Regions from separate parts of the Bacillus sp. NMTD17 genome, predicted to be linked through region 2. Evidence: predicted binding sites of a transcription regulator. Region 2 holds the regulator's gene; the other holds the start of a gene.

Region 1 (7,461 bases), on a different contig from region 2:
TCATAAGGACCAGGAGTGGCAGATACATGCACAATATGGTTGATATGCTTTTCAAACTCATCAAAGGTGAGCGGTCTGTTATCAAGTGCTGAAGGCAGACGGAATCCGTGATCAACCAACACTTGCTTTCTTGCTTGGTCCCCGTTGTACATCGCGCGGATTTGCGGGATCGTCACGTGTGACTCATCGACAACAATCATAAAATCATCTGGGAAATAATCAAGCAATGTGTAAGGTGTTGAACCAGGAGGGCGCAAGGTCAGATGCCTTGAGTAGTTCTCGATTCCTGAACAAAAGCCCATTTCTCTCATCATCTCAAGGTCATATCTTGTCCGCTGCTCAAGGCGCTGCGCTTCTAGCAATTTTCCATTATCTCGAAGCTTTTCGAGCTGCTCCTCAAGCTCTTGTTCAATATTAATAATTGCTTTTTCCATTTTTTCTTCTCTTGTGACGAAGTGAGATGCTGGGAAAATAGCCACATGTTCACGATCACCGAGTATTTCTCCAGTCAGTGCATCCACTTCACGAATACGTTCAATTTCATCACCGAAAAACTCCACTCTGATACAATGCTCATCACGTGAAGCAGGAAAAATTTCAACGACGTCTCCTCGTACTCTGAAGGTTCCGCGCTGAAAATCTATATCATTACGAGAATACTGAATGTCCACCAGCTTACGAAGAAGCTGATTGCGTTCAATCTCCATTTCAGTACGTAAAGACAGCACAAGCTCTCGGTATTCTTCTGGCGAACCTAAGCCATAAATACAGGACACACTGGCAATGATGATGACATCTCTCCGCTCAAATAACGAGGAAGTAGCGGAGTGTCTCAGCTTATCAATCTCATCATTGATGCTGGCATCCTTTTCAATAAATGTATCAGTCTGAGGCACATACGCCTCTGGCTGGTAATAATCATAGTAACTCACAAAATATTCGACAGCATTATTCGGAAAGAATTCCTTGAACTCGCTGTATAGCTGACCGGCAAGTGTCTTGTTATGCGCAATGACAAGTGTCGGTTTGTTCACTTCTTTGATCAGGTTGGATACAGTAAAGGTCTTTCCCGTACCTGTAGCACCTAACAGCGTTTGATGCTGTTTCCCCTGATGGATCCCCTCAACAAGCTTTTCAATCGCCTTCGGCTGATCTCCTTGGGGCTGATAGTTAGAAACTAATTCAAAGCGGTCACTCACATCAAAGCCTCCGTTTCGTTACGAAATCTATCTAATGAATATATTATCATAAAAGAACACAAAAATACGAACTAAAGTTCGGCTCTTACTTGATTTTTATTTCCAATACAGTCATACCCTCTCTTCAATGGCAAATAACCCTCTTACGAAAACCTTCCTTTCAGTATGGAACATTTTGGTGAGAGATATTCGATGAGCACAAAAAGAAAGCTGCACTCACTAGAATTCGTAAGCACAGCTTAAAAAACGTCACCTTTCGGCCTAGCACGCTCTTGATGATGACATCAATGATGTTTTTCAGCCTTTTCTCTTTTTTCAATTTCTTTTTTAGCCATATATAATGCCCCAGCTACTAAAGAAATTATATCTAATCCCACAATAAAGTAGGTTTCTGTATAGCCCTTCATGTACGAGGCAAATAAAAGCGCTGCTGTTAATGCAATGCCCACATAATGATTATAAGTAACCTTTGAAAATAAAATAACGAGCAGGAAAGGAAAAACAAGTGCAAATATGGCTTTTGTAATCACAAAAACCCTCCCTCTTCTTGGTCTACTTCCTTGATTATAGTAAAGATTGGCATATTGAACAATTCACAGTTCTCAATTTCACCTATTTTTCTTTCTGTTCGGAGACTTTTGTTATAGATATAGAAGGAAATTAGTGAGAATGTCCCCTTTGTAAAGATAGGTCTTTCCGTCTTTGACAGTAACATCCAATACATCCTATGATTAAAATGATAGTGCGCACTATCATTTTAAAAACTATAGAGAGATATACAAATCATTGGCTATTTGGATAAGGGGGCATTCCCATGTATTCAGTTTTATTTCATGCGGCTGAAGAATCCGCAGCACTCGCAGGGGCAAAAGGCCTGAATTTAATTAAATTAAACAATCACGGACTGCCAGTCCCAGATGGATTTATTATCAAAACCAACAGCTTTTCAAGCTTTCTTTCATATCACAACCTGCATCCAACTGAACAAAACCTTGCTCACAAAATCAAAGAAGCATCGTTTCCTTCTCAAATGGAAGCAGAACTCCTTTCGTCCTTTCAATCATTGCGGAAGACTTATCCCTCAGTTGCAGTTCGATCCTCTTCTGTTGCTGAAGATCTCGAAGGCGCCTCATTTGCAGGACAGTACGAGACCTATTTAAATATCAAAACAAATGAAGAATTCTTACAGGCTGTCAAAGAATGCTGGTCTTCTTATTTTGCAGCGAGAGTGACAGAATATAAGGAAGAGATGGATGAAAACGAGGAAGAGATGCCGCTCATGGCTGTTGTCGTTCAAGGATTGATCCATTCTGACGTCTCCGGAGTCATCTTTAGTGAGAATCCCGTATCGGGAAAAACAAATGAAATGATGCTGACAGCAAGCTACGGACTAGGAGAAGCAATCGTCTCCGGGCTTGTGACACCAGACACATTTATTGTAGACAAAGAGACACTTTCTATTGAAAAATCACTTGGAACGAAAGAGCTGCAAATTGTTCCTTATCAAGAGGGTGTCATAGAACAAGCAGTAACGGAGGAAAAGGCTGGGCAATTTTGCCTGAATGATGATCAATTAGAAGAAATGACGCAAATCACCAAACAAGTAGAAGCACTTTATGGACATGGAGTCGATATCGAATTTGGAATAACAAATGGCACATTTTATTTACTTCAAGCCAGGCCGATTACCGCAGCTCTCCCAAAAGCAGCAGATGAAACAGCAGGTGTTTCTTTTCAAATGCAGCCAGATGAGCTGCAGGATTTCTGGATCTCAATGGACGATCATATGCCGGGCCCAACAAGTCCTCTCTTCTCAAGTCTGATCATCCCAGCATTAAAAAGCGGAATGAAGAAAAATGGTGAAAAATATCAAGTACCTGATCTGAATATTAAAAATATCAAGCTTTATAGAGGCCACCTGTACTCAGCACCGTCACTGCCTGAAACGAGTGCAGAAGCTGCGCCAGTTTTTGATGAGCGCATATTTGAGTTATTTCCGCATTTAAGTGAACGTATGTATGAGATTTTAGAGGAAAATTTCTTTCCCTTTTACGAAAAAATCGATCGCCAAATGAAGGAACCTATGACCATTGAAGAAGCCATCATCGGCTTTGAAGAATTAAAGGCTTTTTATATACAAGCATATGATGATCATTTTGATATTGTCATACCACAAGTTATTCTATCAGCTATGATCGAAGACATGCTTGTGACATATACTGGTGATCAATCACAAGTGGTCCTGCTGCATGAGATGTTGATAGGCGTGATGAACAAATCTCTTGAAACAGACAAGAAGCTTTCTGATTTTGCAAAGAGTGTCCTTCAAGATCCTGAACTTCATCAAGCATTTATGAAGCATGAAAAGAACCCAGAGCTGCTTGATGCACTCAATCACTCGGAAAAAGGCAGACACTTCATTTTGGAATTAGAGGAGTTTCTTCAAGTCTATGGCTGGCGATCTGTTAAAAGTCATGACCTTACGGAAGAAACATGGGTGGAAAACCCTGAGTTTATACTAGATATCATCAGAAACAACATTCAATACCAATGTGATTTTGATGAAGAATTTGCACAAGCCGTCATCAAAAGACAAGAGACATATGAACATTTTATGAGCCAAGTGAAGGATGAAGCGTTTAAAACAAAATTTGAGACACTTTATCAATTTGCCCTACAGGCCGCTAATATCCGTGATGATCATCACTTCTACATTGATGCCATGTTAGATGCTAAAGCCAGAGTATATCTATTAAAAATTGGCGAACTTCTTGTACAAAAAGGAGCGATTCCTCATCAAGAAGATCTATGGTATCTCTACGATGAGGAGGTACACACAGCGCTCACAACGTCTACAACATTCGATACGGTCATTGCACAAAGAAAAATCGAAATGAAAGAAAATGAAGACATTCAACCACCAGCTTATATGGGCACCCCAACTGAAGCTGAATTACAGCAAGTGGAAAAAATGCTCGGTTCATTAAGAGAAAATGAAAATAACACAAACGATATGATCTATGGAATTGGCGCATCTAGCGGTATTGTTTCTGGAAGAGTAAAAGTCATTACATGTGCTGAGGAATTCTCACAATTTCAAAAGGATGATATTTTAGTTTGCAAAACAACCACACCTTTATGGACGAGCTTATTTAGAGATGCAAAAGCAGTCATAACCGATGCTGGAGGCATTTTGTCTCATTCAGCTATTATCGCTAGAGAGTATATGATGCCAGCTGTCCTAGGTACCCGAATAGCGACTGAAACACTTCAATCCGGTGACCTTGTGACAGTAGATGGTAGCAATGGACGCATTCAGATATTAAAACAGCATGCACGTGTCTAACTTTATCGTTTTGGGTCATATTGGCGGTCATAGGTTTTATCGGTATACTTACTTTGTTGCAAACACATTCATAACCTGAGGTGAGTATGCTTGTTAAAATCTACAAATCAACGAATCATTCGCGCAACAATGGATTTATTAACTGAAAAAGGCTATCAAAAAACCACAACCAAAGAAATAGCCACAAAAGCGAATGTCAGTGAAGCGACTATTTTTCGCAACTTTAAAAACAAACGCGGCGTCATTGCTGCCATTATGAAAATGAAATCAACACCGACGAAAACCTTAGAAGCAGAATTTAAAGGCGATTTATACACCGTTTTAAAGTTTCTCGGTTCCTATTTCCTTGAAGATTTAACTTCAAAAAAAGAATTTATTTATATCAGCATGCGAGAACCGGCTATGTTTAAAGATTTGACCAGTCATGAAAAAATTTATCCTCAAGAACTAAGGGAAATGCTGATACAATATTTCAAAAAGATGAGTGCTCAGCATCATGTCTTAAAAGGAAAAGAAGACATTTATGCAGACATTTTCATTAGTACGTATTTCGGTTTTTTTATTCAGCAGCTAGAGCAAGACTTTCAACTCGTTTTAACACAAAAAGATGATTTTATTGAGACATACACACACATTTTCATGAGAGGAATTTCTCCCGCTTAAAGGGTGGAATTCTTCTTTTTTACAAAAGGTGGTATACACATTGAGGTTACAAAAAGAGAGCTTGATCATCTATTCTTTGTTACTTGGAGCTATACTAGTTCCGGTCAACTCAACGATGATCGCAGTCGCTCTATCATCCATATCAACTTATTATGATCAATCCATTTCAAACATTACTTGGGTTGTCACAATTTATCTTATTGTCATGGCGGTCACTCAGCCTATCGCTGGTAAGTTAGGAGATATATACGGACACCGCCGCATGTATTTAACCGGAGTAACACTCTTTTTAATCGGCTCGATTGGCTGTGCTTTAGCACCTAATCTAGCATTTCTCATCATCTTTCGATCCATTCAAGCAGCTGGCGGGGCTATTTTAACACCGAATAGCATTGCATTGATTCGTGCAACAGTATCACCCGAAAAACTGTCTAAAACAATGGGTTACTTTGGATTTGGTGCTGGTATTGGTGCCGCACTTGGACCTTTTATTGGATCGATTCTCATTCAGAGTTTTGACTGGCATTCCATATTCTTAGTGAATATCCCATTTCTGTTTCTTACACTTGTCACCGGTATTTTACTCATTCCAAACATAAAGCATACACGCTTACAAGCAAGGGTAGATATCATCGGTTCATTGTATTTAACCATCGGAATTGCCACAATCATTCTATGCACAAAAAGCCAGTTACTAAATGAATATTTAATTTATGGCATTTTAGCATTGATTGTGATTCCTTTATTCTTTAAACATGTACGGAAAGTAAAGAATCCGATCATCGATTTGTCCCTATTTAAAAACAGTTCATTTACAAATGCGAATCTGTCGATCATGCTAAGTAATTTTGTCATGTACGCCATCCTTCTTATTATGCCGCTGTTTATGGAACAACAACTTGCCCTTTCTCATACACAAGGCGGTATGATTTTATCGGTATTTTCGCTTTGTATGTCTCTTAGCGGTTTGCTAGGGGCTAGACTTCATCCGAAAAAAGGCGCGAAAAAAATGATTCGCTTTTCATTTCTCTGCCTCACTTTATCAGGCATCATGTTAATTACACTGAGTCAGTACCCCTCCTTACCACTGCTAATCGTGACACTAATCGCAGGTGGAATTTCATCAGGGATTGGTATGACCAGTATGCAGATGGCTTCTTTAACTGCTGTTGATCAAAGCTTATCTGGTTCGGCATCTGGTATTTTCTCTACCTTTCGATATTTTGGCAGTATCATTTCATCGACATTGATTGGTATCATGAGTGGTTTCCAATCTTTATTTATTGTATTAATGGGCGCAGGAATCCTTGGTTTCCTTTTATCTCAACGCGTCAAAACAAGTTCCACCTCTCCATCATCGGGGCATTCCGCCTAATGACTCCCTGCGCTCTATGTTGATTTAGAGCGGGGGAGTTTTCATCATTTGTATCACTGTAAGCTAGAGCGGGTACAGTAATCAAATATTGAAAATCCTTTTTTAAAGATGAAAAAAAGCCATATGACTAGACAAAAAAGGAACTTTCGATCGAAATTGTCCCCGTTCACCCACCTAAAAGCTGTTTTTCATCTCTTCCAGTACTGATAACTTCGATTTTTTTTCACAATTTTTGTGGTATGCTTTTTGAAAATATAGGACGCAAAGGAGCGGAAGAATGGAACGTGCAAAATATGTTTTGATCTGTTTATCAGCTCTAATATTATTCCTGTCAAGCTGTGGCAAAGACCAGCAATTTAATCCACCTGGCAGCTCTCAATCGATCGCGGTCATCTCTCAATTAAAAAAAGCTTCCTTTTCAATAGTTGATTTACAAAAGAATAAAATGATCTCTTCCGTTGATTTAAAACATCCGCTCACTGACCTTATCCAAATCAACAAAGACGTCATCATTGCAACAAGTAAAGAAGGAGAATCGCTTATCGAAATTAATTTAAAAAAAGGTACAGCAACAGATTATATGGATGTGAATAAAGGGCTGACTTCTCTTACATATGATGCAGCTTCTCACACCTTAATTGCAGCGGATACACAGAAAAATGTCGTTTATTTTATTGATACGCAGCGTAAAAAAATAAAAGCAACTGTGAAGACCGGAAAGTTACCTTCTTCTATGACACTTTCTTCTTCAGGTACTTTATTTGTTTTAAATGCAGAAAGTCATACTGTCTCCGTCATAGATATTGAGAAGCAAAAACATATACGTACGTTCTCTGTACTTGAACGGCCTTCTGGTATTCATTTTGATGGAAAGTCCA
Region 2 (7,461 bases):
ATCGACCTCTATCAAAACGAGAAACATTGCTCGAAGGAAACAGCTGAGAATTGGCTGACAACCCTTGCAAATGACAATAGATATGTAAAAGATGTGTGGAGCTGAAAAATTAGGAAGACCGCCAATTAGGCGGTTTTTTCTATTTCAGAGAGATCAATAGAATGAAGGTTGGAAAGATACAAAACACCTAATTTAAAAATGAAATATTTTGTAAAAAATAAGAATATTCTCTCATTTACTCCAATATGAAACAATCGTATGATTTTTGATATAGGACATAAAGGAGGAATATGATGAAAAAGGTGAAAATGTTACTCCCTTCTCTACTCGTTTTTGGTGCTTTAAGTGTGCCTAGTTTTGCCCATGCCACATCGGATTCAGTACTAACGTCTGATTATGACATGGTGACTTCTGATGGAAAGGTGATCTCTTCAAGTGATTTCCACAATGATACGAAATCCCCCTCATCCTTTGACAAAGTGGATGATCTTTCTTCTACTGTTGGCGAAAAAGTAAAACCACTATCAAAATATTTAAAAGACTTTCAAACAAAAGTCGTCATTGGAGACGATGGTAGAACAAAAGTAACAAACACAAGAGTGGCACCATATAATTCAATTGCTTATATTACATTTGGCGGCTCAAGCTGCACGGGGACACTCATTGCCCCTAACAAAATTTTGACAAACGGGCACTGCGTGTACAATACAGCATCGAGAAGTTATAGTGCAAAAGGATCGGTGTATCCAGGCATGAACGATAGTACTGCGGTGAATGGCTCAGCAAACATGACGGAGTTCTATGTACCAAGCGGATATATCAATACAGGCGCGAGCCAATATGATTTTGCCGTGATCAAAACAGATACGAACATTGGCAATACGGTCGGTTACCGCTCTATCCGTCAGGTGACAAACTTAACTGGGACAACGATTAAAATTTCTGGATACCCAGGTGATAAAATGAGATCGACTGGCAAGGTGTCGCAGTGGGAGATGTCAGGTTCTGTGACAAGAGAAGATACAAATCTCGCATACTATACGATTGATACATTTAGCGGAAATTCAGGCTCAGCGATGCTAGATCAAAATCAGCAAATCGTTGGGGTTCACAACGCAGGGTATTCAAACGGAACGATTAATGGCGGTCCAAAAGCGACAGCTGCCTTTGTTGAATTTATCAACTATGCAAAAGCGCAATAAAAGCTAGAGCACAAAGCTTGTTTCCTTCATAGGGGACAAGCTTTTTTATATGGATAGAATCACTGGTTTCTATCTGTCTACGCTTGAGAGATTCATTGAGTTCTCAGCCTCATCATTTTTTTCACATGTCATTCGTGAACCGCTCATACATTAAAATGACACATTTCCTTTAAGTCAAGATTCTGCTTGAGAAAAATGAGGAGGTCTCACACTTTTGAAAATGAGAAGAGGCTGGATCACTGGTGCCGCCCTATGCTTTGTGATATGGATGGGCACGTTGTTAGGTGGATTTGGGGAGAAACATGCGGCAAAAGGTGCGGATCGATATGATCATGTCATTCAATTTCCAAAGGAACGGTACCCTGAAACAGGCAGCCATATTCAAGAAGCCATTCGAAAAGGGCATTCAGATGTGTGTACGATAGACCGAAATGGAGCAGATGCCCGCAGGCAAGAATCATTAAAAGGAATTCCGACTAAACCTGGCTTTGACCGGGATGAGTGGCCGATGGCGGTTTGTCTTGAGGGAGGAAAAGGTGCGAGTGTTCAATATGTCAGCCCATCTGATAATAGGGGAGCAGGCTCATGGGTTGGACACCAGATCAGCGGTTATCCTGATGGGAAAAGAATTTTATTTATTGTGAAATAAAACTGGAAGAGAGGCACCTGTGAGTAGGTGCCTTTTTTGTTGATGATCAGAGCGTATTGGAGCTAGCAGGGACAAAAGATTCAGTGGTACAATGGATCTATAAGGTACAAAGACTGACAAGAAGAAAATGTGAAGGGACATATGCTTATGGATAAGAACCGTGCATTATACGATTTTTTCATGCAACATGCAGAGAAACTGACTGAAACTTGGTATGAATCAATTGAGGATAATGATCCAGAATCAATATATCGTTCAACAGATTCCAGCATCATAGCAGAGCTGAAACGGCAAAATCAAGATTATTACCAGCATTTTATACGTGCTCTTATTGAAGACAAGACGTATTTACATACTGAGTTTATAAAGTGGTCTGAAGACTTAGCCAGTGACCCGAAGCATTTAAACACACCATTAGATTATGTTGTGAGAGAATACATGTCCAATCAAAGAGTGGTCCTTCATTACTTAAAAGAATTTATTAAGCAGCGTCAAGATGAAATTGATATTGACCGCATCTTTTATTGGTATGATTTAATTTCAGAGGCGTTTAATATTTCAATTCATGTGTTCATCCAGCAATATGTGAAAAATACAACGAAGAAACTCGTGGCACAAAGAGACATGATTTACGAGCTGAGCTCACCTGTCATTGTCTTAAAAAATCATATTGCGTTATTGCCGTTAGTAGGTGACATTGATACAGCGAGAGCAAAGATGATTTTAGAAAATACGCTGAAACAGTGCTCGCAAAAAGGCGTACAGCATTTATGTATTGATTTATCGGGCGTTGTCATTATTGATACAATGGTGGCTCATCAAATCTTTGATCTTGTCACATCACTTCGGTTAATTGGAGTAGAGACGACCATTTCAGGAATCAGACCAGAAATTGCCCAAACAGCCGTGCAGCTTGGGCTTCCTTTTAATGAATTTCGCACGGCATCATCACTTGCTCACGCGCTGGATCGCATGACTGAATTTTCTCCAATATAAAAACCAGGCCGATTGAATGGCCTGGTTTCTTATTTAGATGACAGCGTCAATTTTTGTGACTTTCCAATCTTTTTGTACTTTTTCGTACGTAACAGTTCGTTTTACTTTGCGTCCATCAAGTGTTGGGACGGTGAATTCATATGTGCGGACCGTTTGTTTTTTAGAGACAAGTTTAGGTGTGGCTTTATCCCAATTAAGCATGTTGTCTCCGTCACCGACTGGAACAGCCATTTTTCCTTTATGAACAATGAACTGGTAGTCTTTTAAACCTTGATTGATGGCATCTTTTGTGAAAACTTGAGATAGGTAGCTGTTTAGTTTTTTCTTTGTATCAAATGTTTTAGAAAGATAGTTGTATGTCATGTCTTTATAGCTAAATGATTTTAATTTGTAATCGGAATGTTCATTAATTTTGTAGCCTGACATCGCACTCCAAAAGTGTTCTCGTGCGTCAAGGGCAATATGTAACGCTTCTTTATTTGTCAAAGCGGCTGGTTTTTTAGAAGCGGCCAATGTTGTAGATTGTAATGACATCATAAGCATAATAGCAGTTAATAAAACGAATAATTTTTTCAAGGCGATTGCCTCCTTTTCTCAATGAAAACTTCTTATGTTACAAATGTTACAACAATTACAGTGATATTACAAGTATTAAATCTAAATGTTTTTTATTTCTTTTCTTTCTATATATATAACGTTTGAGGGAGACAAAAAGTTTTCATTTTTTTATTTTTTCTTTATATCTACTATTTAACCGTTCTAAAGAAGAACAAAACGTTTTTTGGAAAAATTTTTGTTTGGACGTTCAACACGCTTTTTCATTTATGACATATACTATCGTGATGAATGTCTAAGAAAGTGGTGTTGAATATGTATTATCCGTATGAAGGTATGTGGAATGGTTACTCATATGACAGGCAGATGCAAGGATGGCCATCACTCCCTATTCCTCAAGTTGGAGGATTTCCAGGGTTTCCAATCGGAGGAGGAGGCACTGGACCCGGATCAAGCGGATCAGCTCCGCCAGCTCCGCCGCAGCATATCATTTCGCAGTATCAGCAAGCATTATCACAGCCTCAAAGCATGCAGTCACTTATTTCAGGGCAAACAGGTGGAGGCCAGCAATCTGTTCAATTTGCAGCGGGATGTAATAGAAGATGGACGATTGTGTTCATGAGAAACGGTCAAGTGTTTTTAATGTATGTCCTATCCTCACAGCCTTTCGGGAGAACAACTGGCTTTATTTGGCCAAACTTTACATTTGGTTCCTTCCCAAGCTCGCGTATTCTAGCATATTCTTGTTCATAAAAGAAAAAGCCGGTTCTCATCAGCAGCTGATGAAATACCGGCTTTTTTTAGTGAATATTTCTAAATACGCCAATCACTTTACCTAGTATACTTACATTCTGTAAAATAATCGGTTCCATAGATGGGTTCTCTGGCTGTAATCTAAAGTGTGTATCTTCTTTATAGAAACGTTTCACTGTCGCTTCATCTTCCTCTGTCATGGCGACGACAATATCTCCATTGTTAGCGGTGCTTTGCTGACGCACAATGACATAGTCCTTGTCCAAAATTCCTGCATCAATCATACTTTCTCCCATAATTTCAAGCATAAATACTTGTTCATCTGGTGCTGCAAAAGTCTCTGGAAGAGGGAAGTATTCTTCTACATTCTCAACAGCCGTAATAGGCAGGCCTGCTGTTACTTTTCCGATGACTGGTACGTTCATTACAGCACTCTTAGGAATATTCATTTCCTCTTCATCTAGTACTTCGATCGCTCTAGGTTTTGTTGGGTCTCTTCTAATTAAGCCCTTTGTTTCTAGTCTAGCTAAATGTCCATGAACCGTTGAACTGGATGCTAGACCGACAGCTTCTCCAATTTCACGAACGGATGGGGGATAGCCCTTACTTTTTACTTCTTCTTTGATGAATGTCAGGATATCGAGTTGTCTTTTTGATAGCTTCGTCATCTTTTGCACCTCAAAACGTCAATTTTAAAGAAATTATAGCATGTTTTTCCTAACAGTACAAACATAGGTTCGAAAAAAACGTTTGACAGAAACGTTTGTTCGTATTTATAATGAGTGACAGAAAGAGCGAACACATATTCTGTTAGGAGAGATGACATTATGAGGTTAAAAGAATCTATTATTTTTATTGGGGTATTCTCATTCATCGTTGGCATATTTCTCTCACTTATTGCAGTCACAAGCCATAATGATCCAAATCAGTATGTTAAAATAGAGGTTCAATCAGGTGATACTCTTTGGGGGTTAGCTGATCAAGTAAACGACAGCAAATCAATCGACAAAAATGCGTTTATTGACTGGGTCACTCAGCACAATGATCTTGCTTCAACGGAAATCCAGCCTGGTGACATTCTTGTCATACCAGTCAAAAAAGAGCATCCAGTCGTATATCAACTTGCAACAGTACAATAGAAAGGTCGATTGAAGTCATGAATGCAATCATCTATGCGAGAGTAAGCACTGTCAAAGAAGAGCAGGAAACCTCGCTGAAGAGACAAGAAGAAGAACTGCTGGCTTTAGCTGCTATGCACAAGATGAATGTGGTGAAAGTCATCAAAGAAAAAGCAAGCGGATATGATCTAGATCGTGATGGTGTGTTTGATATGCTAGCTACACTAAAAGAAGAGTCAATTGATGCCGTTCTTATCCAGGATGAAACGCGTCTCGGAAGAGGACAAGCAAAAATTGCGCTTCTTCATTGTCTTTTTAAAGAGAACGTAAAGGTGTACAGTACGTTTCATAGAGGCGAGCTTGAGCTTTCAGAAGCAGATGAAATGGTTATTGAGATCGTAGGAGTAGTTGAAGAGTATCAACGAAAAATTCATAACCTGAAAATCAAGCGGGGAATGAGAAGAGCTGTTGAGCGCGGGTATCAGCCCGAACTGAATTTAAAACAGCAGGATCATGCGCCTGGCCGTGAGCGTATTGAAGTGCCGATTTCAGAAATTGTTCGATTAAGAAAAAACAACATGACATTCGCAGAAATTGCAGCAACTCTTCAGGCACTAGGTTTTGACATTTCAAAAGCAACGGTCCATAGAAGGTATCAAGAATATGAAAAAGGTCTGACCACCTAAAGCTTGATTTGTTGTCAAAGTGATTGATATTTAGTAGTATGTAGAGAAAATGTTTTAAAGGAGTTTGTCATGATTTCTAAAAAGCAGCTTGCAAGAATCAATGAGCTTTCAAAAAAGTCGAAAGAGACCGGTTTATCAGACGCTGAAAAAACAGAACAAAAGCTATTGAGAGAAGAGTATTTAAAAGCTTTTCGTTCTTCTATGAAAAATACACTTAAAACCGTGAAAATCGTTGATCCTGAAGGAAACGATGTCACACCAGAAAAATTAAAAAGAGAAAGAGATCAAAACCTTCACTAAGTCTGTGATTTCTTAAATTTTGAAAAGATGGGAAGTATATTCTCATCTTTTTTCATATTTGCATAACTTTTTAGGTGATCGATAAACTAAATGTGACAAAATCACTCTTTTTCAGCGTGAAATAGTTGTGAAAAAAGGACAGTAGATTTATGATAATGGTGTACACAAGATACGGAAGGGGATTTATATGGAAACGATTGAATTGAAATCTATTGCAACAATACGTACTCTCTCCATAGACGCAATTGAAAAAGCGAATTCCGGTCACCCTGGAATGCCAATGGGTGCTGCACCAATGGCATACGCTTTATGGACGAATCACTTAAACGTAAGTCCGCAAAACCCTAATTGGTTTAACAGAGACCGTTTTGTTTTATCTGCGGGGCATGGTTCTATGCTTCTATATAGCATGCTTCATTTAAGCGGATACAACCTGAGCATCGATGATCTAAAACAATTCCGCCAATGGGGTAGCAAAACACCTGGACATCCTGAATTTGGACACACAGAGGGCGTAGATGCCACAACAGGTCCTTTAGGGCAGGGGATTGCCATGGCAGTTGGTATGGCACTTGCAGAAAGACATCTTGCGGAAACGTATAACAAAGACAACTTTGATGTTGTAGATCACTATACATACAGCATTTGCGGAGATGGGGACTTAATGGAGGGAATTTCCTCTGAAGCTGCTTCACTTGCTGGTCATTTAGGCTTAGGCCGTTTAATTGTTCTTTATGATTCAAATGATATTTCCTTAGATGGCGACCTAGATCGTTCATTCTCTGAAAATGTGAAGAATCGTTTTGAAGCGATGAACTGGGAAGTTCTCTATGTGAAAGACGGCAACAACATTGAAGAAGTGACGGCTGCTATCGAAAAGGCGAAACAAAGTACAGACAGACCTACATTGATTGAAGTGAAAACAACGATTGGTTTCGGATCGCCTAACCGTGCAGGAACGTCTGGTGTGCATGGTGCACCGCTTGGCAGCGATGAAGCCAAGCTGACGAAGGAAGCTTACTCTTGGACGTTTGAAGAAGATTTCCATGTACCTTCTGAAGTGTACGATCATTTCAAAGAAGCTGTAAAAGACGCTGGTCAGAAAAAAGAAGCAGCTTGGAATGAACTATTTGAACAATATGAAAAAGAATACCCTGAGCTTGCAGCTCAACTGAAGCTTGCGATTGAAGGAAAGCTTCCTG

What was found. Region 2 encodes LexA, which represses DNA repair genes until DNA is damaged. Its sites were predicted from a motif close to CGAACATATGTTCG; they were not measured.
Region 1: the regulator LexA is predicted to act here: its motif matches at 1,267-1,280, upstream of uvrB (excinuclease ABC subunit UvrB).

The regions. Positions count from the first base shown of each region.
Region 1 is NZ_PVRH01000001.1:562,917-570,377, reverse strand. It holds gene uvrB (excinuclease ABC subunit UvrB) at 1-1,199, opposite strand, end outside; gene C6347_RS02820 (CsbA family protein) at 1,484-1,729, opposite strand; gene C6347_RS02810 (PEP/pyruvate-binding domain-containing protein) at 2,014-4,545, shown strand; gene C6347_RS02805 (TetR/AcrR family transcriptional regulator) at 4,636-5,208, shown strand; gene C6347_RS02800 (MFS transporter) at 5,249-6,583, shown strand; gene C6347_RS02795 (YncE family protein) at 6,861-7,461, shown strand, end outside.
Region 2 is NZ_PVRH01000002.1:31,752-39,212, reverse strand. It holds gene C6347_RS05330 (bifunctional cytochrome P450/NADPH--P450 reductase) at 1-105, shown strand, start outside; gene C6347_RS05325 (trypsin-like serine peptidase) at 294-1,202, shown strand; gene C6347_RS05320 (NucA/NucB deoxyribonuclease domain-containing protein) at 1,471-1,851, shown strand; gene C6347_RS05315 (STAS domain-containing protein) at 1,999-2,847, shown strand; gene C6347_RS05310 (IseA DL-endopeptidase inhibitor family protein) at 2,881-3,423, opposite strand; gene C6347_RS05305 (hypothetical protein) at 3,718-4,155, shown strand; gene lexA (transcriptional repressor LexA) at 4,203-4,823, opposite strand; gene yneA (cell division suppressor protein YneA) at 4,983-5,294, shown strand; gene C6347_RS05290 (YneB family resolvase-like protein) at 5,312-5,959, shown strand; gene C6347_RS05285 (DUF896 domain-containing protein) at 6,029-6,259, shown strand; gene tkt (transketolase) at 6,447-7,461, shown strand, end outside.